Regions from separate parts of the Sedimentibacter sp. genome, predicted to be linked through region 1. Evidence: riboswitches for the same ligand, from Rfam matches in the RefSeq annotation. Region 1 holds a riboswitch; the other holds the start of a gene.
The links. A riboswitch is a leader RNA that binds a small molecule or an ion and turns the genes downstream of it on or off. The one in region 1 is predicted to bind S-adenosylmethionine.
Positions count from the first base shown of each region.

Region 2: linked by a shared signal. The riboswitch ahead of metK (methionine adenosyltransferase) and the one ahead of AAGU76_RS10650 (YbaK/EbsC family protein) in region 1 are both predicted to bind S-adenosylmethionine.

Region 1 covers NZ_JBCFAS010000002.1:897,193-909,007, reverse strand. Annotated here, with positions in the region: gene AAGU76_RS10655 (short-chain fatty acid transporter) at 1-271, opposite strand, end outside; SAM riboswitch class I at 879-981, shown strand; gene AAGU76_RS10650 (YbaK/EbsC family protein) at 1,073-1,546, shown strand; gene AAGU76_RS10645 (tRNA threonylcarbamoyladenosine dehydratase) at 1,580-2,335, shown strand; gene AAGU76_RS10640 (ATP-binding cassette domain-containing protein) at 2,349-3,365, shown strand; gene AAGU76_RS10635 (methionine ABC transporter permease) at 3,355-4,017, shown strand; gene AAGU76_RS10630 (MetQ/NlpA family ABC transporter substrate-binding protein) at 4,133-5,008, shown strand; gene AAGU76_RS10625 (FAD-binding oxidoreductase) at 5,084-6,469, opposite strand; gene AAGU76_RS10620 (electron transfer flavoprotein subunit alpha/FixB family protein) at 6,478-7,446, opposite strand; gene AAGU76_RS10615 (electron transfer flavoprotein subunit beta/FixA family protein) at 7,451-8,245, opposite strand; gene AAGU76_RS10610 (FadR/GntR family transcriptional regulator) at 8,475-9,173, shown strand; gene AAGU76_RS10605 (YjiH family protein) at 9,199-10,560, opposite strand; gene AAGU76_RS10600 (pyridoxal phosphate-dependent aminotransferase) at 10,579-11,739, opposite strand.
Region 2 covers NZ_JBCFAS010000004.1:312,657-324,471, reverse strand. Annotated here, with positions in the region: gene AAGU76_RS16410 (glycoside hydrolase family 13 protein) at 1-425, shown strand, start outside; gene AAGU76_RS16405 (FAD-dependent oxidoreductase) at 504-2,612, opposite strand; gene AAGU76_RS16400 (response regulator transcription factor) at 2,850-3,554, opposite strand; gene AAGU76_RS16395 (ATP-binding protein) at 3,699-5,513, shown strand; gene malQ (4-alpha-glucanotransferase) at 5,548-7,032, opposite strand; gene AAGU76_RS16385 (MATE family efflux transporter) at 7,098-8,408, opposite strand; gene metK (methionine adenosyltransferase) at 8,595-9,773, opposite strand; SAM riboswitch class I at 9,845-9,939, opposite strand; gene AAGU76_RS16375 (hypothetical protein) at 10,068-10,343, opposite strand; gene AAGU76_RS16370 (phosphodiester glycosidase family protein) at 10,854-11,815, shown strand, end outside.

The DNA of each region.
Region 1 (11,815 bases):
TTGCTATTTTTTTAAGAAGATTTTTAAATACTTTTGCCTGTGCCATAGCACTGCCAAGCACAAGAACTAAAACCATTTGCATAGTAAAAGAAAGAAGTCCGAAGAAGCCTTTTGCTCCTGCCCAGTGCAGAATCATCTGAAATGGGGATTGTCCCGTCAGTGTTATACCGCCTATGAAGGTGATGATGGTTAAAACAATGGCGAAGATAAATGCGTCCGGCAGGTATCTGTTCATAACGTATACGCAGCCGTTTGTAAATTTTTTAAACATAAAAAAGCCTCCTAAATTTTTATATTTGCCCAGCTTGACGTCCACAATGCAGACTGATACATTTTGGGCGTTTAAAACCTTGTTAATTTTATTACTATATTGAAATAAACACAAATTTGCTAAACGTTTACAATGTGTGGTAAACCAGCGCAAAAATGTTAAAAATATGTCAAAAATTGTTGTATCTTAAAATATCTCGCGTTTACTTCGTTTTTCTTTTACTTAATCAATTATCCAAAATATCATACCAATATTAAATATGAAAAAATTTCCAATAATATGCGTTTTTATTTTAAATTAATAACACAATCTATATAAAACGTTTGCATAAGGTTGGGAAAAATCAACCACACCGGTTTAAGAGTCAGTTTGATTAATACGGATTATCAATTTAAACTATTTGATGGCAGTAACAGCGAAATTTGTCGAAAACAGTCAAAAATTTATCTTTTCTAAATCAAGGCCTGTTAATCTGCTGCAAATCAGTAAAGGAATTTTAAATAAACATAAGAAACGTTAGCATAAATAAAATTAAAAAAAATTGATTTTACCATTGACAAATAATAACGAATGGTATAAAGTAATCACAACAATTAAATACAAAAACTTCTTATCAAGAGAGACGGAGGGATCGGCCCCGTGATGTCTCGGCAACCTGCAGCAAGCTGAAAGGTGCTAATTCCGGCAAAGAATTCTTTGAGAGATGAGGAGACGGTCTGAATTATGCCCTCTCTTTGCAGAGGGTTTTTATTTTAGGGACGGCAATAATATTGTCAGTCTCCTAGAGATCAGGAGGATGAAATGTCTGTAGAAACAGTGAGGGAATATTTGAAGCAATTTGGAAAGGATGATTCTATCCTGGAGATGGATCAGTCCACAGCAACGGTTGAACTGGCAGCAATGGCACTGGGAACCGAAGAAGCACGCATAGCCAAGTCGCTTACATTTTACAACGGTAAAGATGCAATGGTTATTGTTGTGGCCGGTGATGCCAAGATAGATAACAAGAAATTCAAAGAAGAATTTGGGTTCAAGGCAAAAATGCTTGCAACGGAAGATACGGTCAAGTTTACCGGACACGCAGTAGGCGGTGTTTGTCCATTTGCTCTTCCGGGCAGCGTAGATGTATACCTGGATGACTCAATGAAAAGATTCAAGACCATGTTTCCTGCATGCGGAAGCAGCAATTCAGCCATTGAGCTGACGCTTGATGAATTGGAGAAGATATCGGGAAGCAAAAAGTGGATTGATGTCTGCAAAAATTGGGAACAATAATATTAAAATGAAATTAAGTTGCGAAAGGATGCTATGTTAAACGAATTTTCAAGAACACAGCTTCTTCTTGGGGAAGAGGCAATGGAAAAATTAAAAAATGCCAAGGTTGCGATTTTCGGAATCGGAGGAGTGGGCTCATATGCTGCTGAAGCACTGGCCAGATGCGGTATTGGTAGTTTTGCCCTCTTTGATGACGATAAGGTATGCCTTACGAATATAAACAGACAGATAATAGCCACAAGAAAAACCATAGGCATAAAAAAGGTGGATGTCATGGCCGAAAGGATACTGGACATAAACCCTAAAGCCAAGGTTGAAGCAAATGCATGTTTCTACATGCCTGACAATGCAGATCAGTATGATTTGTCACAGTATGATTACATCGTGGATGCCATAGATACGGTTACGGCCAAGCTGGAGCTCATAGTCAGAGCCAATGCTCTTGGCGTTCCCATAATGAGCAGCATGGGAGCAGGTAATAAACTGGACCCAACAAAATTTGAGGTTACAGACATATTCAAGACTTCCATGGACCCGCTGGCAAAGGTAATGAGAAGCGAGTTGAAAAAGCGCGGCATTAAAAAACTTAAAGTGGTATATTCCAAGGAAAAACCCATAACTCCCATGGACAGCGAAGAAACAAGCTGCAAATCCAACTGCGTGTGCCCTCCCGGCACCACAAGGAAATGCACCCAAAGAAGAGCCATACCCGGAAGCGTATCCTTTGTTCCTTCGGTAGCAGGACTGATAATAGCAGGCGAGGTAGTGAAGGACATTGCAGCAAAATAAAGGAGGAAACAACGTGGGGACGACTCCATTGATACAAATAAAAAATTTAAAAAAACAATATTTCAGTCAGAACAACAGGGTAACCGCACTGTCAGGAATCAACCTTGACATAAACAAGGGAGACATTTTCGGAATAATAGGAATGAGCGGTGCAGGAAAAAGCACATTGGTAAGGTGCATCAACTTTCTGGAGAAACCAACGGGCGGAACAGTCATAATCAAGGACAGTGATTTGTCCCTTATGAACGAAAAGGAGCTTAGATGCGTCAGAAGGGAAATCGGAATGATCTTTCAGCAGTTTAATCTGCTCATGCAGCGCAGTGTTGAAGACAACATATGCTTCCCGCTTGAAATAAGCGGAATGAGCAAAAAGGAAGGAAGAAAGAGAGCAGCCGAACTGCTGGAGCTGGTGGGACTTTCCGACAAGAAAAAGTCATATCCGTCTCAGCTGAGCGGAGGTCAGAAACAAAGGGTAGCCATAGCAAGGGCTTTGGCCACAAACCCTGAAATTCTCCTGTGCGATGAGGCAACAAGCGCACTGGACCCTACAACCACGCGCTCAATACTTGCTTTGCTTAAAGACATAAATAAAAAGCTAGGTATAACCATCATCATAATAACACATGAAATGACCGTGGTTGAAGAGATATGCGACCGCGTGGCCATAATAGACAAGGGTACTTTGGCAGAGACAGGCACAGTTGAGGAAGTGTTCTCCAAGCCAAAGACAGATGCCGCAAAGAAACTTGTTTACCACAGCGGCTCTGCAATCAGCGAAATGACTGGCAGGAGATGTGTGAGAATAGTATTTGACGGGAAGTCATCCTTTGAGCCTGTGATAGCCAACATGGTTTTGGAGTGCAGAGCACAGGTTAACATACTGTTTGCCGACACAAAGGACATAAACGGCAAGGCATTCGGACAGATGGTCCTTCAGCTGCCGGAGGATGAAATGCTGTCGGACAAGATTGTGCATTACCTGGAAAGCAAAAATGTGAATGTGGAGGAACTGGTTGATTATGTTGGATAGCAAAACAATAGCAATGCTTGCGGACGGTACTTTGGACACGCTGTACATGACCTTTGTGTCAACCATATTTGCGTATCTTCTTGCCTTTCCTATTGGGACAGCATTGGTGATAACAAAAAAAGACGGTTTATATCCTATGGGATTTTTATATAGAGTTTTAGATATCGCCGTGAACATCGGCAGGTCCATACCATTTCTGATACTGCTCATAGCAGTCATACCGCTGACTAAAATCATAGCCGGCAAAAGCTATGGTTCAACTGCCACCATAGTGCCCTTGGTGATAGCGGCCACGCCGTTTATTGCAAGGCTCATTGAATCTTCCCTTCAGGAAGTGGATCAGGGGGTAATAGAAGCAGCCCAGAGCATGGGAGCGCCGCTTTCAACAATTGTGTTCAAGGTGCTGATTCCTGAGGCAAAGACGTCGCTCATTGTGGGCGGAACAATTGCCATCGGAACGATCCTGAGCTACTCTGCCATGGCAGGGGTTGTCGGAGGTGGAGGGCTTGGAGACATCGCAATACAGTACGGCTACTACAGGTACAAGACTGACATAATGCTGATCACTGTAGTGCTCCTGATAATTCTCGTCCAGCTTCTTCAGATCATAGGTATGAAAATTGCCAGAAAAACCGATAAGAGGGTTGTTTAGTTAATAAGTACGAGAAATACAAAGTATAGTGCCAGTCCATACCCGGGAAAGTGACCGAGCAGATATATTCAAATTTTCTGAGTACTCAAAATAAAGACATTATAAGGAGAAAATTATGAAAAAAATCAAAAAATTATTATTGTTAGCATTGGTTGCAGCTTTCGCCATAGGCGCAGCAGGCTGCCAGAAAGAAGAGGCTCCAAAGGAAGAGCCCAAGGCAGAAGCACCTGCTCAGACACCTGCAGAAAATAAAACAGAGCTAAAAAAGATTACAGTTGCAGCCACACCGGTTCCACATGCTGAAATATTGGAACAGGTTAAGGAAGAATTGGCCTCAAAGGGATATGAACTTGAGATAGTTGTGTTCTCTGACTATGTTCAGCCAAACCTTGTTGTTGAAGCAGGAGACATAGATGCAAACTTCTTCCAGCACAAACCGTACCTGGATGACTTCAACAAGGAAAACAAGACATCAATAGTTCCGGTTGCAGTTGTGCACTATGAACCTCTTGGAATTTATCCTGGAAAATCAAATGACCTTGCCAACATTCCTGACGGAGCTGCAATTGCAGTTCCAAATGACACCACAAACGAAGCAAGAGCTTTGCTTCTGCTTGAAGCTAACGGACTCATCAAGGTTAGGGAAGGTGCAGGACTTTCAGCCACTAAAAATGACATAGTAGAAAATCCACACAACATAGAAATAGTTGAACTTGAAGCTGCACAGGTATCAAGGGTTGTAGGCGAAACAGACTTCGTCGTGCTCAACGGAAACTATGCACTTGATGCAGGATTCAACGTTGCAACAGATGCATTGGCAAAAGAAGAACAGGATTCAGAAGCTGCTCAGGTCTATGCAAACATCCTTTGCGTAAAGGCAGGAAATGAAGAAAAAGAAGAAATCAAGGCTTTGATTGAAGCGCTGAAAAGCGACAAGTTTAAACAATTCATTGCAGACACTTATGAAGGTGCTGTAATAGCAATGGACTAAGAAATCAGTAGAGTAAAATCATAAAACAAAAGAACCTGCATTTGAAAATGTAGGTTCTTTGTTTTGGGCGAAGAATTATAAGTCAAATACAGTACCCGGATTTAAGATGTTGTTGGGATCAAACAGCTTTTTAATTCCTCTCATGAGGTTAAGCTCCGTTTCTGACTTCTGAAGTTTAAGATCATCGATTCTGAGCTTTCCTATGCCGTGTTCTCCGGTTATGGTTCCCTTGTGATTGAAGCAGGCCTGGAATATTTTATTTTTCAGTTCTTCAGCATAGGGAGGCATCTTGCCGTCCACAAGCACAATGTCGCTGTGGATGTTGCCGTCAGCTATGTGAGCTGTAATGTTTGTGATGGTGTTGTATTCAGCAGCCAGGTCCTTAAGTTCCTTCAGGTAAGCTGGTACATCGGCAACCGGAACCGCAGTGTCGAAGGAATGGCCGATTATGTCCTTTATGAGCTCATAATGCTGGCTCCTTATGAGAAGCAGCTCGTCCTGCTCGCTTTTTTTACCGGCAAACAGAGTTTCATAGGAATTGTTCTTTTCACAGATTTCATTGATGGTGCGGCATGCTTCGTAAAGCAGATTCTCAGTCTTTTCTGAAATTATTATCATGAGGTCTGCGTTGCCTTTTTCTGCCTGCCACCTAGTTCCCAGCATTTTTGCCGTTTCCGTGAACAGGTGTTTGTCCTGATATTCAACGGCAAGCGGAGTCACTCCGCTTTTCAGAATTTCAAGAACAGCCTTTGAAGCATCATCGAAGCATTCAAAGGGAGCTATGATTGTAGCAGTGTACTTGTCCTTGGGATAAAGCTTCAGGATTATTTTAGTGACCACAGCCAGCGTGCCCTCACTTCCGATTATGAGCTCCATTAGGTTGTAGCCTGCGTTGTTCTTGATGAGCTTTCCGCCCAGCTCCATTATTTCACCCGACGGAAGCACTATTTCCATTCCCTGTATGTGCTTGCGCATTACTCCATGCCGCACTGCGCGGGCACCTCCCGCATTGGTAACTGCCATTCCGCCCATCTGAGCCCCTTCGTCTCCCGGATGAACAGGAAAGCCTGCACATTCATGTTTTTCAAGCTCTTCTAAAAGGTCGAACAGCGTAACGCCTGCTTCGAGAACAGCAACCATGTTGTCCTCATCTATTTCTATTATCCTGTTAAGCCTTTCTGTGGACAGGATGATGCTTTCCCTTGTGGGAGTGCATGCTCCGCAAAGTCCTGTTCCGCCGCCTCTGACCACTACAGTTATTTTGTTGTCGTTGGAGTACTTCATTATCTTGGATATTTCTTCTGAGCTGCGGGGCTTTACCACTATGGACTCCTCATTGGCTGAGGGTCTCATGGTTTTTTCGATTTCATCGTACAGGTACGAAGCTTTCTGATGCAAGTCGGTTATGACGTAATCTATTCCCACTATGCCGGTCATTTCATTTATTATTTTCTGATTCATGATCCCTCCTAAGGCAAGTCCCTGATCAATGCAGGCACAATTTCGTAGATGTCTCCCACATATCCGTAATCTGCAACAGAAAAAATGGGTGCAGAAGGGTCCGAATTTATTGCCACAATTATTTCTGACTCCTTCATGCCTGCCAGGTGCTGCGGAGCTCCTGAAATTCCGCAGGCAACGTAAACCTTCGGCTTCACTCTGTTTCCGCTGTATCCCACCTGACGGGTACTTTTTACCATGCCTGCGTCAACCAGAGCCCTTGATGCCCCCACTGTGCCCCCAAGCTTTGCTGCAAGTTCCTCAATCATCTTCAGGTCTTCCTTTTTCCTTATTCCTCTTCCTGCAGCCACGATTATTTCAGCCTCGCTTATGTCGATGCTTTCTTCACTGAAGATATCTATGACCTGAGATTTTTCAAAGAAGGATACGTAAGGTTCTATTTCAACTATGTTGATTTTTTTTGATGAATCTATCTGGGCTTCTTCAAATTCCTTGTAGCGTACAGTTGCCATCTTTGGATAGGTCACGGTATTTATGTGTGCAAGGATGTTGTCGCTGAAGGCAGGCCGAATCTGAATGAAGTTTCCGTCCTCATCTATTTTCAGATCCGTGCAGTCTGCCGTGAGGCCTGTTCTTAAGGCTGCTGCAATTCTCGGAGCAAGAGAGCGTCCGAAGGAGGTGGCGCCTGTAAGCACTATTCCCGGTTTGTGCTGCTTAATGAACCTTGTTATATTTTCCTTGAAGAGGTATTCCTCAGGATTTTTGAAGACAGGAGACTGCATGTAGTACACGGTGTCTGCACCTCTTAGGTTAAGCTCGTTTAAGTCTTTGCCTGAAGGTCCCAGCAAAAGACAATCTACAGGTTCATGGAGCCTTTCCTTCAGCTCCATAGCTTTGTTCAGCAGCTCGAAGCTGACCCTGTGCACCGAATTGCCTGCAAGTTCGCATATTATCAGTATTCCTCTGTGTGTATTCATCTTATCACCTTCTTGACTTGAAAATTTCAGTCTTCATTATTTCACAAAATTTTTGGTAATCATCTCTAATGATGAGGCTTTCGCGCCTGGTCGGTTCAGGAACCTCAATTTTTGAAACCTTTGTGGGAGAACCCCTGAAGCCTGTGTCTTCTTCGGATATAAAACATGATAAATCATCGAGGCCCATCCTCTGAGCTTCCATTTCCAGCGACTTAAGCTTCCTGTTTACAGTGGGAAGCTGGGGAGAGTTGATGTTCTTTGTAACCGCAATCAGTGCAGGGAGCTTCAGCTTTCGTGTTTGTCTGCTGCCGCATATGTTTTCTACAGAAACTGTTATTTCATTTTCGTTTAAGTCTGTTATGTTTTCAACGTAGTACGCATGCGGAATATCCAAAAATTCGGCAACTTCGGCACCAACCTGAGCTGTGTCGCCATCTACGGATTTTTCTCCGCAGATTATCAGATCAAAACTTCCCATGGACTTTATAGCAGATGACAAGGTCATGGCCGTAGCACAGGTATCGGCTCCTCCGAACCGTCTGTCTGTGAGCATAATCAGCCTGTCGGCACCACGGGCATAAGCATCACGCAGTGATCTTTCTGATTTTGGCGGTCCCATGGTCAAAACAGTAACGCTGGCACCCCAGGTGTTTTTCAGATTAACTGCAGCCTGAAGGGCATTCATGTCGAAGGGATTGATTTCAGATTCAGCTGATGATCTGTCAACTATGCCTTTCTCGCAGTCAAACTTAACTTTTGTCATGTCAGGCACTTCTTTAACAAGAACAAGAATATTCATTTCGCACTCCTTGATTTGATAATTTATGTAATAAAATTTGTATTAATCTATGGACTTGTGGTCTTACCATTGTATTATTATAGCACATAAATCTTTTGGCTGCAATAAAAGGTTATAAAATTTTATCATTATGAATATTTAACAATTAATCAGACTGATTCAACATATTCATTGAAATATTTACTCAGATGATATAAAATTATATATAATAATATGGTAAGGAGCAGTCATGTTCGAAACAATAGAAAATAAAAAAATTTCACAGATGGTCATAGAACAGATTCAAGGGATGATTATGAGGGGAGAGCTGAAAAACGGAGACAAACTTCCTCCGGAAAGAGAGCTTACCCAGACCCTTAATATCGGGCGGCCTGCACTGAGAGAAGCTTTGAAGGCCCTTGAGGTGATGGGCGTTATAGAAAGCCGCCACGGCCACGGAAACTTCATTGTGAACAACACAGAAAACAGTGTGTTCAAGCCCCTCTCGCTTTCATTCAAGCTGTCCAACGGAAACATTGAGGAAATACTTGAACTCAGACGCCTCATAGAAGATTATACAGCCAGGCAGGCTGCACTCTTTGCTGAAAAAGACGATACGGACAGGCTTTATGAAATACAAAGCTCAATGGTTAAAGCAGGGACAACTGAGGAAAAATCCTTTTATGACAAGGAATTTCACTATGAAATCGCCAAGATAAGCAAGAACATTCTCATAAACAGCCTGCTTCAAAGCACTTCATACCTGTTCGACAACTTTATAAACAAGACGGTTCGCATGTCCTATTTCGGTGAAGACTCAATAGACAAGATATACAAGGAACATCTTGAAATAATCAGGGCCATCGAAAAGCACAGCCCTGAAGATTCTGCAAGATGTATGCAGGCCCACCTTGACAACATCAATGTATGCATGCTGAACGAGCAGTAAGGTGATTCGATTGAATCATCTTTTTTTATGAAATCTGAAACAGGTTGGTCAGGATGACGATTATGGGCAGAGCGATGATTGTCTTTTCAAGGAATAATGCAAGCACACCCTTGAAGTCTACAGGCATCTTTGAAGTTATGATCAATGTTCCCACCTCAGTCATGTAAATGATCTGCACCAGGGATAACACTCCTATGACGAATCTTGTTTTCAGGGAAACTATTTTTGCAGCCAGGACTGCAGGAAGGAACATGTCCACGAATCCCACGATTGTGGCGGGAGCAGCGGCAAAGGCTTCCTCCAGACCCAGAAGCTGCAGATAGTATCCGAAAGGAACAGACAGCCAGTCAAATATGGGAGTGTAGGTGGCCAGGATGCAGGCTATGGTTCCAAAGGACATGACAAGGGGAGTGAGCTGGAACACAATGCCCAGGAACATGTCAACCCCTTTGTAGAGCACCTGAGAGAAGGTCGGTGCATTTTCGGCCCTTTCCACACCCAGCTGCAATGCCCTTTGAAACTTCGTGATTCCTTCAGGTACCACTTCGTTTACCTGTTTTCCAGCAGGAGCATAATACTCGTCTGGATACTTGGTTAAGGGAGGTATTCTTGTCATTATTACAACGCTCAGTACTCCTGTGATAGAAAGTATGGCATAAAACGGAATGAACAGGTGGTCTACCTTGAGCATGGCAGCAATAACAAGGCAGAAGGGCAGTGATACGGCTGAGAAGCATGAAGCAATTGTTATGGCTTCCCTGGCTGTGTAATACCCCTGCTCATACTGTGTTGTTGTTAAAACAACTCCAACGTTGCAGTTCCCAACCCAGGAAGCAAGCAAATCTATGGAGGATCTTCCCGGAAGTCTGAAAAGCGGCTGAGTGAAATTTCTCACCAGCGTTCCCGTGAAGTCCATGATGCCGAAGTCCATGAGAAGAGGGATTAGAAATGATGCGGCAAAGAACCATGCAACCAGTGTTTTTAAAAGAGAAAGCATTGTTCCGCCAGTATCTCCGGAAATGATGTATTCAGGGCCTGTCTGCGTGTATACCATAACCACAACCACGGCTCCGATTATCTTGAACACCAAGTAGAATGGGCTGGATATAAAAAGTTTTGATAAAAGCTTGTTGTCAAGTATTGCTTTTGGCTTGAACAAGGTCGTAATAGCTGTGAGAACAGCCGATGTAAGTATAAACAAGGTTATCATTGCCGGAGCAAAGGGCTTTATGAATGAGGCCAGCCATTCCGAGATTATTCCGATGGGTATGTTTATTGAACCTTTCCAGGGAAGGGGAAAGAGAAAAATGAACACGCCCAGGGCAGAAGGTAAAACAAATTTAAGAATATCCTTACTATCAAATTTTTTGGCAGATTTATTATCCATGTTTATCCTCCATGAGTTCTATTTGAATATTTTCATATTTTGAATCCGGTCAAATGCTTCTTTCAACTTGTCGATGCTTAAGGTGCACGCTATTCTCACATACCCTTCGCCGCAGTCTCCGAATGCAATGCCGGGGATAGTGAGAACATGGGCCTCCCTAAGAATCATGTCGCTGATCTGTGCAGAAGATAAACCTGTTTTTTTGATGTTTACAAAAAGATAGAAGGTTCCCTTCGGTTTCAGGACGGACATGTTAGGGATGTTGTTTATTCTTTCTGCTGCATAAAAAACTCTGTCTCTGTACTCTCTTATCATGTCGGGTTGTATTATATCCCTGTTTTTCAAAGCGTAAATGGCACCGCGCTGAGATATGGAAGGAGATGTAAATACAACGTTTTCATTAATCTGCTGAATTACCTTGATTATGTAATCAGGAGCAATTATGTTTCCTATACGCCATCCTGTCATGGTGAAGTTCTTGGAGAAACTGTTTATTATAATTGTCCTTTCTTTCATGCCCTCTATTGAAGCTATGGGAACAAAAGGTTCGTCGAAGCAGAAGGATGTGTAGATATCATCGGATATGACTATAAGGTCATGTTTAACTGCAATGTCCCGTATGTTTTCCAGGGTCTTTCTCGACAGAACATTACCTGTGGGATTGCTTGGAGAATTGATCACTATGGCCTTTGTGCGCTCAGTGATTATTTTTTCAAGCCTTTTCACGTTAATCTGAAAATCTTCCTCTTCACAGGTGATTAGCGGGACAGGAACTCCCCTTGCCAATTCAACCTGCTGGGGATAAGGAGTGAAGTACGGAGACTGCAGGATAACTTCATCGCCGTCGTCCAGTATGGCTTCAAGGGCAAGATACATTGCAAGACATCCGCTTGCAGTAATGAATATCTCTTCATCCGCTATCGGTAAATCGTATTCCTCGCTGTAATACCTGATTATTTCCTTCCTTAGTTCAGGATCTCCTCTGAAGTCTGTGTACTTAGTGTGACCTGCTTTTGCATCTTTGAACGCATTGTCGATTATTATGTCATGGGTAACAAGGTCAGGGTCTCCGAGGCTTAAATTAATCACATCATCGTAATTCTTTGCAAGTTCATCAACCTGACCCATGGGTGTTGACTTGTCTTTCCAATATCTTTTTGATATAAATCTGTTTTTCATGTTTCACCTCCGTTGGTTGTTTTAAGGTCAGACCACAATCTGTATCATAATTATACCATAGACAAATAAATATGCA
Region 2 (11,815 bases), on a different contig from region 1:
AAAGGAAAGGAATCAAACTTCTTAAAATAGCAGTTCTTCTGCAGATGACGCTTCCCGGAGTTCCCTGCATCTACTATGGAGATGAAGCAGGAATGCAGGGATGGACAGACCCCTTCAACAGAAGGTGTTTCCCATGGGGAGATGAAAACAAGGATATCTTAAATCATTACAAGCTCATGGGAAAACTCAGGGAGAGCTTCGAAGTGTTTAAAGACGGAAAATACAGATGCCTTGTTCATGAAAAAGGTTTCTTTGCATTTGAAAGGTCCATAAAGGACACTAAGATAATTATAGCTGTAAACATTGCTGATGAAGAGACAACTTTGATACTTAAACATGAAATGAAAGAATATATCAACAGCTCCATCAGCAAAAGCTTCACCTTAAAATCCTGTGAATATCTTGTACTGCACAATGATTACTAGATTTATCGGCATATAACAAATAGCCGCCCTAATTCCATACAGGCGGCTATTTTATTTATTTGTAGAGGGAGAGCTTTGTTATTTACCGGCTGCTGCGTTTATACCTGCTATGCGGCCGAATGTAAATATGTCTGCTATGGCATTTCCGCCAAGTCTGTTACCTCCATGGATACCTCCGGTAACTTCACCGGCTGCCCATAAACCAGGAATAATGTTTCCGTCTTTGTTAATAACGTGAGTTTCAGTGTCTATTACAACACCGCCCATTGTATGATGCAAGGATGCTTTTCTTGGGCTTATGCAAATTCCCACCTCGTCATGAGATTCAATATAATCAAGATCAATTGCTCCGGATAATACTTCTTTGCCAAATTCATCATCTTTTTGAGCTGCTACGTAGCTGTTGTATTTTTCAATAGTTTCACGAAGCTGCTCTTCTGTAAATGCAGGAGCTACGCCTGCTGCCGGTGTCTTTGTGGCTTCTGCCAATTCGGCAAGATTTTTTCCGTACCAAATGTGTCCGCCTTCAACCATGGCTGCAATACGTTCATCATATTCAGTACCCTTTATAAGCTCTTCTGGATTTCCAACATTTCCTCTGCCAGCATATACTATATAGAAAATTTTATCTTTAAGAGCCAGCGAAGCTTTTGCAAGAACATCACGTTCTGCATATTCGTTTACAAATCGCTTGCCATTGCCGTCAATCCAGATTTGTTCTGCTGCATCTGCCCAGATGCCGTCAGTCATGGTTCCTTTAACAGGTGATGAAGAAGGCATCATTTGTGCAACTTCCATTCCTGTTAAATCAGCGCCGATTGATTTTGCCATTATTATTCCATCGCCTTCATTGGTACCCAGGTTAGTTGATAAGGTTCTGTCTGAAAGGTCATCTCCCCAATATTTGTCATATTCTTTAACCATGGCAGCATTTGCGGCGTATCCTCCTGTGGCAAGAACGACACCTTTTGTTGTATTTACTGTAATCTGTGTACCATCTGATTGCTCAGCCTTTGCACCGATTACCTTGCCTGATGCATCTGTTAAAAGTTCAGTACCGCTGGTTTCTGTATATATAGCAACGCCCTTTTCCTTGGCAACCTTTACAAGCTGAGGAATACGTTCAGCTCCAGACATGAAACTGTGTGTTCTGGGCCACATAGCTCCAAGAACAGTTCCAGTACCAGGGGCTTTGCCGTATTGAGCTGTCTTGCCATAAGAAGAATTAAGACCCACACTTCCCATCCATACAAAAGAATCAAGTGCACTTTGGGCTAATTCTCTTGCAAGTTCAACTTTTGGAGCTATCCAGCTTCCATCTGATAATTGTCTGAGTCCTCCGGTATAAATGTGCCACATATGCAATGCGACAGAATCAAAACCCGGCATATCGGTTCCTGCTTCTTTACCTGCATTTGCTGCATAAAATGCATTGATATCAGCTTTCAGCTCTGTCAAAACTTCTTTCCATTCAGGATAGACATCAAACTTAAGCTTTGCATCAGCAGGATCAAGTGCCAGATATCCATCCAATGTGGCTTTTTGTGCTTTAGACAATATCATTATACTTTGAGCTTCAGTGTCAACGGCATTGTAAGCTGCGCCTGCCATCATTGTATTTCCACCAAGTACGGAGCCTTTTTCAATAAGGATAACTTTGGCGCCCTGTTCAGCAGCGCTGATAGCTGCAGTGAGACCAGCTCCTCCTCCGCCCATTACAAGAACGTCGGTATCCCATGTCTGTGGATCTTTTGGTGTTGCCGCAACCTTGTTTGCCTTTAAGGCATCTACATCCAGCCCTGCTGCCTTTGCTGCCTCAGCAACTGCATTGATAATACCAAAGCTGGACAGGGTAGCACCTGTCACAGTGTCTACTGACAAGCTTTGATTTTCGATTATCTGTTTTGGGATGCGCTCAAACGCCACCACTGAAACGTTTGGAGTTTCCTTATTTTCTATAAAAGCGATATCTGTAATTTTACTGTCCTTAACTGTAATGCTTACAGTTATTGGTCCCTGCATACCTCCTGCAGTACCTTCAAAATTGCCGTTTATAAGCACTGGCTTTTCTTCTGCAACTGGTGCTTCAGCCTGCTTTGCACAGCCCGCAGCAGATAAAATCATTCCGCTGCACAGCAGCACGGAAATTATTCTTTTCACCTTTTTGTTGAGTTTAATTAACTTCATAATCTTAACTTCCTCCCTTTATAAATCTTTTGTCAAAATAATAACATAACATTCGCAAAAAGGTGGTTAAATAGAAATTAATAATTATTTTTGTTTTTATCCTAAATTTATCGTTAATCCGAGGCTTTTTGAGTTTTTATTAATTTGCAATCAAAAAATCCTCAAAACTTGTACAAAAAGTCTCAAGGAATTAAAAAATGTTAATATGTCTAACAAAATAAATTAATTGTTTCTTAATCATTGACTTGCTGAAAACTCTTCCAGCAAATCAAAATAATATCCCCTGCCCCATTCCAATTTAAGAAACATCGGGTTTTCCGGATTATCCTCAATCTTTTCACGTATGTTATGTATGTGAACTATTACAGTACGTGTATCCCCATAGCTTTTTTCCCCCCATATTTTTAAGTAAAGTTCTTTTGGAGTGAAGTACTTGCCGCTGTTTTGCATCAGAAACGACAAAATTTTAAATTCAGTGCCTGATAGCTTTATTTCTCCTTTAGGTTTTACAACTACATGCCGTCTGGCATCAAGAACAAAGCCCTTGCACTGGAGCAGATTCTGGGTAGGCTGAATTTTTTTTTGGTAGCGTCTGAGATTGGCTTGAATCCTTGCTTCAAGAACCTTGTTGTCAAAAGGTTTTGCCAAAAAATCATCGCCCCCCTTTTCCAAGGCACGAACAATAGTATCGCTGCTGTCAAGGCATGATATGAATATGATCGGACAGTCGTGCCATTCTCTCATGCGTGAGCACAGCTCAACACCGTCCACGTCCGGCAAGAGAATGTCAAGCAATATTACGTCAAAGTCATCCCGTGCATTTGCAAAAGCCTCCCCTCCCGTTTTCACCCATACAACCTGGTACGTTTCGGCTTGTTCCAAATAGTATAAAATCACCTTTGCCACCAGTGGGTCGTCCTCAATTAATAGTACGCGGGTCATAAATCCACCTCTTTGTTATATGATTTTTAATCATTTGTCAGTTATTAAATGATATACAAAATAATTTTTATTTGCAATACCTCTTTTAGAATTACTTGACACAGATTATGTTAATAGTATAACATTTAATTGTTGGAGGGTAAAATGAAAAAAAATTATTTTAAACCTATAGCAGTATTTATGCTTGTAGTATTTATAACATTTGCAGCATGCGTTAAACTTAACGACAGTTTTGATACGCTTAGAAGCGGACAAGTATTTTCACTGTCAGACAAAGCTAAAATATACTCATTGACCGGTTACAGATGGGATTCAAATACAAAAAAATATTACTTTGATATTGTTGTTGAAGATATAAATCAGCCTCTGTCGCTGATATACGGATTTATACCCGATGACATTTATGTGAACGGAAGTGCTGTCGCACGTTCTTCAGATTTTAACTATTCCCGATTTTCAAGCATCACGATTGATTCAGGCTGGTACGATAAAAAGACAAACACTGTGGAATTGGAGTTTTACGGCAAAACCAATCCTTACAATCAGCCCGTTTACCTGACTACAGCAAGCGGAGCTGCCACTGCGCTTCCTGCCTATTACATGACTTTTGCATTTACTCTTGGTATTACATTTATAATGTCACTGTATGGATTGTCTCTATATTTTAATAAACCCAGCGAAAAATACATAATATGGTTCTCCGTCTACACCGGTGCTCTTACCCTTTGGGGTTTGAGCTCTCTGCTTTTGGATATGGACTGGAGCTTTATTCAACCGTTGGTTTCTCACGCTTATGGCTGGTGCGCACTGCTGGACATAGTAATTTGCTTCAAGATCTTCGACACCAGACTTCCCGGAAAATTAAACTGGATTCTAAGCCGTAAGGGTGTCATCACCATACTTTTATTATGGGCAGCCATTGAAACATATTTACCCAAAACATTCAGAGACTATTATTTCCTGTTCTTTTTTTCCATTGCCGCACTTGTATATGCCTGTGCCAAACACAAAAAAGGAGCATGGATGCTTCTGGTTGGTCATACCACAAGTCTTGGAATGCGATTGTTTTTGGCTGTTTCTCCTGTTAAAATGACACAGGTAAGTTATGTTCTGAGAGTCATGCGCTATTCGAAGTTATTTAACCTTCCTTTTGCCATCTGCTGCATGTTTTTGATAAACAGGCTGTTTGCAGAAAAATTTTCTGAATCCGAAGCCCTTGCAAAGCAACTGGAGCAGACAAATCAAATGCTGGAAACCAAAGTCTCAGAAAGAACACTGGCATTGAGAAATGAACAGAAACAACGCAACACTTTCATGATGAACATATTCCACGACCTGCGAACTCCGCTTTTCGTTCTGAAAGGATGTCTGGAAAGAGTTAATGAAATTCCCGGCCAGCTTACTCATGAGTTTCCTGTGATGAAGGACAGGCTAGATTTCATTCAGCACCTTGTGGACGATTTGTTCCTGATGGCAAAACTTGAAGACAAACAGGTAATACTGGAAACTGAACGGGTGCCGCTGGATGAGCTTCTGAGCAGGGTTGTTCAGGCATGTGCGGTGGTCAGCGAAAAAAAGGAAGTTACCCTTGGTTATAAAATCGTTAATGAATGTGTCACCTGGGGTGATGAGTTTCGTCTGGAGCAGGCACTTCAAAACCTAATTGTCAATGCCATATACTACACAAAGCCCGGGGGTAAAGTAAGTGTTGAGCTGAAATCCGCTGATAATAATGCTCTTATATCAATTGCTGATACAGGTGTCGGAATTGCTCCTGAAGACCTGGACAAAATATTTGACCGATACTACCGGGTAAGCGGAATCGATAAGCATCATTCAACAGGACTGGGGCTGTCAATTGCCCAGGAAATCATACATCAGCATCAGGGAGACATAACAGTGAAGAGCAGCCTTAGTGTCGGAACAGAATTTACATTGCGGCTGCCGGTAATCATATAACTGCAAGGACGTCCGACATGCACTACTCGTTTCTTTATCGTCCACTGGTTACGGCAACTTCCCTTATTTTGCCTGCAAGCAAATCTGTGAGCATTTCTTTTCTCATCCTCCATGTCCAGTTGTCTCCCAGGGTGGAGGGAGTGTTCATCCTTGCTTGTGACCCCAGGCACAGGTAATCCTGCATGGGTATGATGCAGAGATTTGCCTTGCTTTTGGAAACTGCGCCTATGATATCATATAGAATGTCCTCTTCATCCCTGAAGGCAGCTCCTTCAATGCCAAGCTTTTCAAAAACCATGGTTTTTTCCGAATTGTCCATCCTGCTGAGCCATCCTCTGAGAGTGTCGTTGTCGTGGGTTCCGGTGTATGCCACAAAGTTTTCCTCATAGTTTTCCGGAAGGTATGGATTTTTCGGGTTGTTGTCAAATGCAAACTGCAGAACCTTCATTCCCGGAAATCCGAATTTGTTTCTGAGGTCTTCAACGCCTTTGGTTATTATACCCAAATCTTCTGCTATGATGTCCAGGTTCCCGTACTTCTCTCCCACAGACTCAAAAAGTTCGTTTCCGTACGCTTTCATCCAGCTGCCGTTCACGGCATACTCTGACTGAAAAGGTACTGCCCAGAACTGTTCAAAGCCTCTGAAATGGTCAATGCGTACAGCATCGTAAAGCTTGAAGGACCATTCTATTTTTTTCATCCACCATCCAAAGGAATTTTCCCTTAAATAATCCCAGTTATAAACAGGATTTCCCCAGAGCTGACCTTTTGATGAAAATGCATCCGGCGGAACTCCGGCCACGAGACTCGGCTTCAAATCATCCCCAATTAAGAAAACATTTCTTTGGCACCATACATCCGCACTGTCCATGGCTGAATAGATAGGAATATCCCCTATGAGGCGCATACCTTTTTTCCCGGCATAGTTCTTAAGCTTAAAATATTGTTTGTAAAATAAGAACTGTGTGAATATCCAAAAATCAGTTTCATCCTTTAATTCTGACTGGGCCTTTTCAACAGCTTCCTTTTTCCCTGCTGCCGCATCATAGTCCCACCTATGCCAGGGAAGCTGCTTATTTTTGTACTTAAGGGACATGAAGAGTGCATAATCACTGACCCAGTCATTTTCCGAAGCAAAACCTTCAGCATTCGCACGGCAGCAGGAGTTATCATAGGCCTTTCTCAGCACATCGTACCTTTTAAGAAATTGCTTCTGGTAATCCACAGGCCTTCCGTCGCATTCCTCTTCCAGCTCCCGGCAGTCCCCGGCCGAAATCAAACCATCATCAATCAGTTCCTCCAGGTCAACGTACAAGGGGTTTCCGGCAAAGGATGAAAAGGGCGAATAAGGTGAATCTCCGAAGGATAAAGGTCCCAAAGGAAGCATCTGCCAGTATTTCTGGCCGGCCTTACACAAAAAGTCTATGAAACTGTACGCTTCCCTTCCAAGTGTTCCTATGCCGTACCTGGACGGCAGGCTGCTTACGGAAAGGAGAATTCCGGAACTTCTCTCAATCATTTGCTTCTCCGTTTTTATAATATAGTACCACTATATTGCTCCGTTTTAAAAAAATGATAACAACATTAAGCTTCGTCCTCTTTCAGGCTTCTCCACACTGTAAGAAGCATGGTGCCGAAACAAGCTGCTCCCCCTACGGCCTCAGAAATGGGCTCCGCCAGGAATACCCCCTTTATGCCAAGCCCCCAGAACCTGGGCAGCAAAAGAACCATAGGCATCACCAGAACAACCTTCCTGAATATGGAGAAAAATATGGCATACCTGGACTTTCCAAGAGCCACAAACACAGACTGGCCCGCAGACTGAAGAGCCATGAGGAAGAAGCATGCAAAAAACAGTCTGATCATCGGCACTCCCGCTGCAAGCACCTCCGGCTGGCTGTTGAATATTCGTATGAAAAAATCAGGGAATATTTCAATCATGAGCCATATGAATGTGTTGTACAAGACTGCCGAAACTGCGGTAAACTTGATGCAGCTTTTCACTCTGCTGTTCTTCCCGGCACCGTAGTTGTACCCCATAACCGGCTGGGCTCCGCTGGCCAGCCCCATGACCGGCATTGAAAATATTGAACCCACGGAATTTATTACGGTCATAATTCCCACATACAGGTCTCCTCCGTACATCTGAAGCGTTGCGTTGTTGACTATCTGAATGATGGAATTGGTTATCTGCATTACGAATCCCGATGTTCCCAGGCCCACGATTTTCATTACCCTGTCGTAATTAAGCCTGAAGTTTTTTTTCTTGAGTGTCAGTATGGCGTCGTAACCCGTCAGAAACTTCAGCACCCAAACAGCCGAAATGAACTGTGACAGGATGGTGGCCAAGGCGGCACCCTCAACACCCATATCCATGGCAAAAATGAATATGGGGTCCAGTATTATGTTTGAAACAGCACCCATTACAACCGTCATCATGGCTACTCGTCCAAAACCCTGCGAGTTTATGAAGTTGTTCATTCCAAGGCTTATCATGACAAACACGTTGCCCAGAAGGTAAATTGTAACATAGCTGTCCGCATAGGGAAATGTTGCGTCACTGGCTCCGAACATGTACAGCACCGGTCTTTTTATCAAAATACCCACAGCAGTAAGCACAACTCCGCTTGCAACCAGCATCACAAAGGAATTTCCCATTATGTCCTGAGCTTCCTTAAAGTTACCCTTTCCCCTTTCTATGGAACAAAGGGGAGCACCGCCCATTCCGAACAGGTTGGCAAATGCAGCCACTATTGATATTATAGGCAGGCACACTCCCAATCCCGTAAGAGCCGTGAATGCATCTCCCGGCATCCTGCTTATGTAGATGCGGTCCACTATGTTGTACAAAACATTCACCAGCTGAGCCAAAATCATGGGCACAGCCATATCCATTATGTGCTTTGCCACGCTTCCCTTAGAAAAATCATTTACTGTTTCCACACATAACCTCTTTCCTGTTATTATAACCAAAAAAATTTTACTGTCCATTGAATGGTACTACCTACAGGACAAACTGTCAAGAGTACAGGACAGGCCCGCTAATTTGCTGCAAAAAAAATACCCCGAAGGGTATTCATTTTACAGGTATTTCTTCAACTCTTCAACCTTGTCTGTCTTTTCCCAGGGAAGATCAAGGTCGTTTCTTCCGAAGTGGCCGTATGCTGCCACCTGCTGGTAAATCGGTCTTCTCAATTGGAAATTTTCAATTATTGCTGCAGGTCTTAAGTCAAAGTTTTCTGCAACTGCCTGTTCAATTTTTTCATCATCAATCTTGTTTGTTCCAAAAGTTTCAACCATTATTGAAACCGGCTTAGCAACTCCTATGGCATAAGCAAGCTCAACCTCGCACTTATCTGCAAGTCCTGCTGCAACAATGTTCTTTGCAATGTGTCTTGCTGCATATGCTGCTGAACGGTCAACCTTTGTAGGATCCTTTCCGGAGAATGCTCCTCCGCCGTGTCTTGAGTATCCGCCGTATGTGTCAACTATTATCTTTCTTCCGGTAAGTCCTGAGTCTCCCTGCGGTCCGCCTATAACGAATCTTCCGGTTGGGTTTACAAAGTACTTTGTATTTTCATCAAGAAGCTCTGCAGGAACAGTTGTCTTGATAACATGCTCCATAAGGTCCTTTTGTATTGTTTCTCTGTCGGCTTCAGGATTGTGCTGAGTTGAAATAACTATTGTGTCAACTCTTGCAGGCTTGTTGTCGTGATATTCGATTGTTACCTGAGTTTTTCCGTCAGGTCTTAAGTATGGAACAGTCTTGTTCTTTCTTACTTCAGACAGCTTCAGTGAAAGCTTGTGTGCCAGTGATATTGGCATAGGCATAAGTTCGGGAGTTTCGTTGCATGCAAATCCGAACATCATTCCCTGGTCTCCTGCACCGATCATGTCATTTGTGTCAACGTGAGCCTTCTTGTATTCGTCGGCTTCATTAACGCCCATTGCTATGTCCTGTGACTGTTCTTCTATTGATGTAAATACGGCGCATGTCTTATAGTCAAATCCGTACTCTGCGTTGTCATAACCAATGTTTTCTACTGTTTTTCTTACTATTTTTGGAATATCAATGTAGCAGTTTGTGCTTATTTCGCCTGCTACCAGGACGAAACCTGTTTTAGTAACTGTTTCACAGGCAACTCTTCCGTTTGGATCCTGTTCCAAAATTGCATCTAGGATGCCATCTGAAATCTGGTCGCACATTTTGTCCGGATGACCTTCTGTAACTGATTCAGATGTAAATAACCATTTCTTCATCTTTTAAATCCTTTCTGTTTAAACTACAAAATAAAAAACTCTTCCGCAGAAGAGGTCCATACTGTCTGTTAGCCTCATCTTTCGGAAATCCGCGGGAATTGGCACCTTGAATAATCAGGCTGCCGGGTTTCATCGGGCCTCGTCCCTCCACCACTCTTGATAAGGAGTTTGATTTATAATAGCATATACTATTTTTAATGTCAATAATATATAATTATTTTATAAATTATTTTTTATCCGTTGCTATGCTTCAAATCCGTTGCTTTTTTAACATTCTGCCTGTTTAACCGTCATCTATTCAGTTTTTGTGTCCTTTCTGTCAGGTACATTGACGAATAAAGGAATTTCAGCTATCCTGCCATAAGAACGGACACCATCGGAATCGAAATAATAAATCTCTTCATTATTATAAACAATATATCTGTTTTCAGTCTCATTTAAAGCAAATACATTGTCGTATATTTCCTCATATGTTCCTTCTTCCAGGAACTGAAACTGTTTATACCTGTAATAATTATTGTTTTTATCAAGAACAAAGTATTCGGCATCTTCAGATTTTTCATCTCCCATAACATAAGTTCCTACCATATTCCCACTTAGTCTGCTCTGCTTATCCAAATTAAGAAAAAACAGAACAATCACCAGCACAATCAAAAAAACATATGCAATATTTCTATATATGCATTTCGCTATCTTATTGATAAACATTCAATTTCCCTCCCAAATATAGCGTGTTTATGAAGATATTTTTTATCAACTGTACTTATTTTCAGCCTTCAACACTCCTCTAAATATCCCTTACTATATAGACGGTTTTAAATCAAAAAAGTAACAATTTTTCAAAATAATTTTTAAATATTAAAACTCAATCGTTGATGATTTTTGCAGGGAACCATTTAGACAATTCTAATAATATAAACTCTGAACTTTTGTTAAGTTTACCTGTTATATCATTAGAACCGCATTTGATTTGGAACTTTCATAATTAAAATGCGTCATAATATATACTGCAATTCTATAATTTGCTAAGCTGATTGTTCAATTAATTCTTAATAAATTATATTTTTGTGGTATAATTGAATGGACACTAAAATGAAGGGAATGATTTGCTTGAATATTAAAAAGATAGCGGCAGTCTCTGCAGCTGTTGCCTTAATGCTGACATCCAGGGCGTATGCCAGCAGCTTCTACACTGTCTACGACTTAACGGAAGAAACAAGGCTCTCTACGGGCATTACATATGAAAGAATTGAAAGGTACACCTCCCTGGGATGGATGAACATCAATGTAGTAAGGGCTGACCTTACGGATGAATACACGTCCGTGGACCCCATAACCAGTGAAAAAGGAGTTTCAAACAGGGCCGTATTAAGCTCCATGATGAAATCATCAGGTGCTGTGGCTGCAGTTAACGGAGACTTTTTCTACATGGGAAGCCCCACATACACATACGGTCCTCTCATAGCAGACGGTAAGCTCATAACATCGCCGCTGCCGTACAGCTACGGTTATCCTACCGTATCGAGGCTGTTGAACGGAAATGTTGACATTTCTGTGTGGAATCCAAAGATTACGCTTTACGGTTCCGATGGAACTGCCTTCGATGTAACCGTAATCAACAAGACATCGTCCCTTGAGTGGGCACCTACAATCCTTACACCCCAGTGGAACGGCACCACGCCGGGATACACAACAAAAGACATTGTGGAGGTTGTGGTGGTTGACGGCACGGTATCTGAAGTCAGAAAGAATCAGCCTTCAACTGCAATACCCTCAAACGGCTATGTAGTTGCCAGCTCCAATGCTTCAACCATAAACCAGATGCTTTCCTCATTCCAGACGGGAAATCCTGTGTCACTTAACATAGAGCTTGATTTCGGCACAAGCGACGTTGAATGGGCCTTCGGAGCCCTGAATTACCTTGTGAAGGACGGACAGTTCAACGAGGCCAGCAATGAAGTCCTGGGTTCAAACCCCCGAACAGCCATCGGCTTTTCCAGGGACAACTCTGAAATGATAATGGTAACCATAGACGGAAGAAA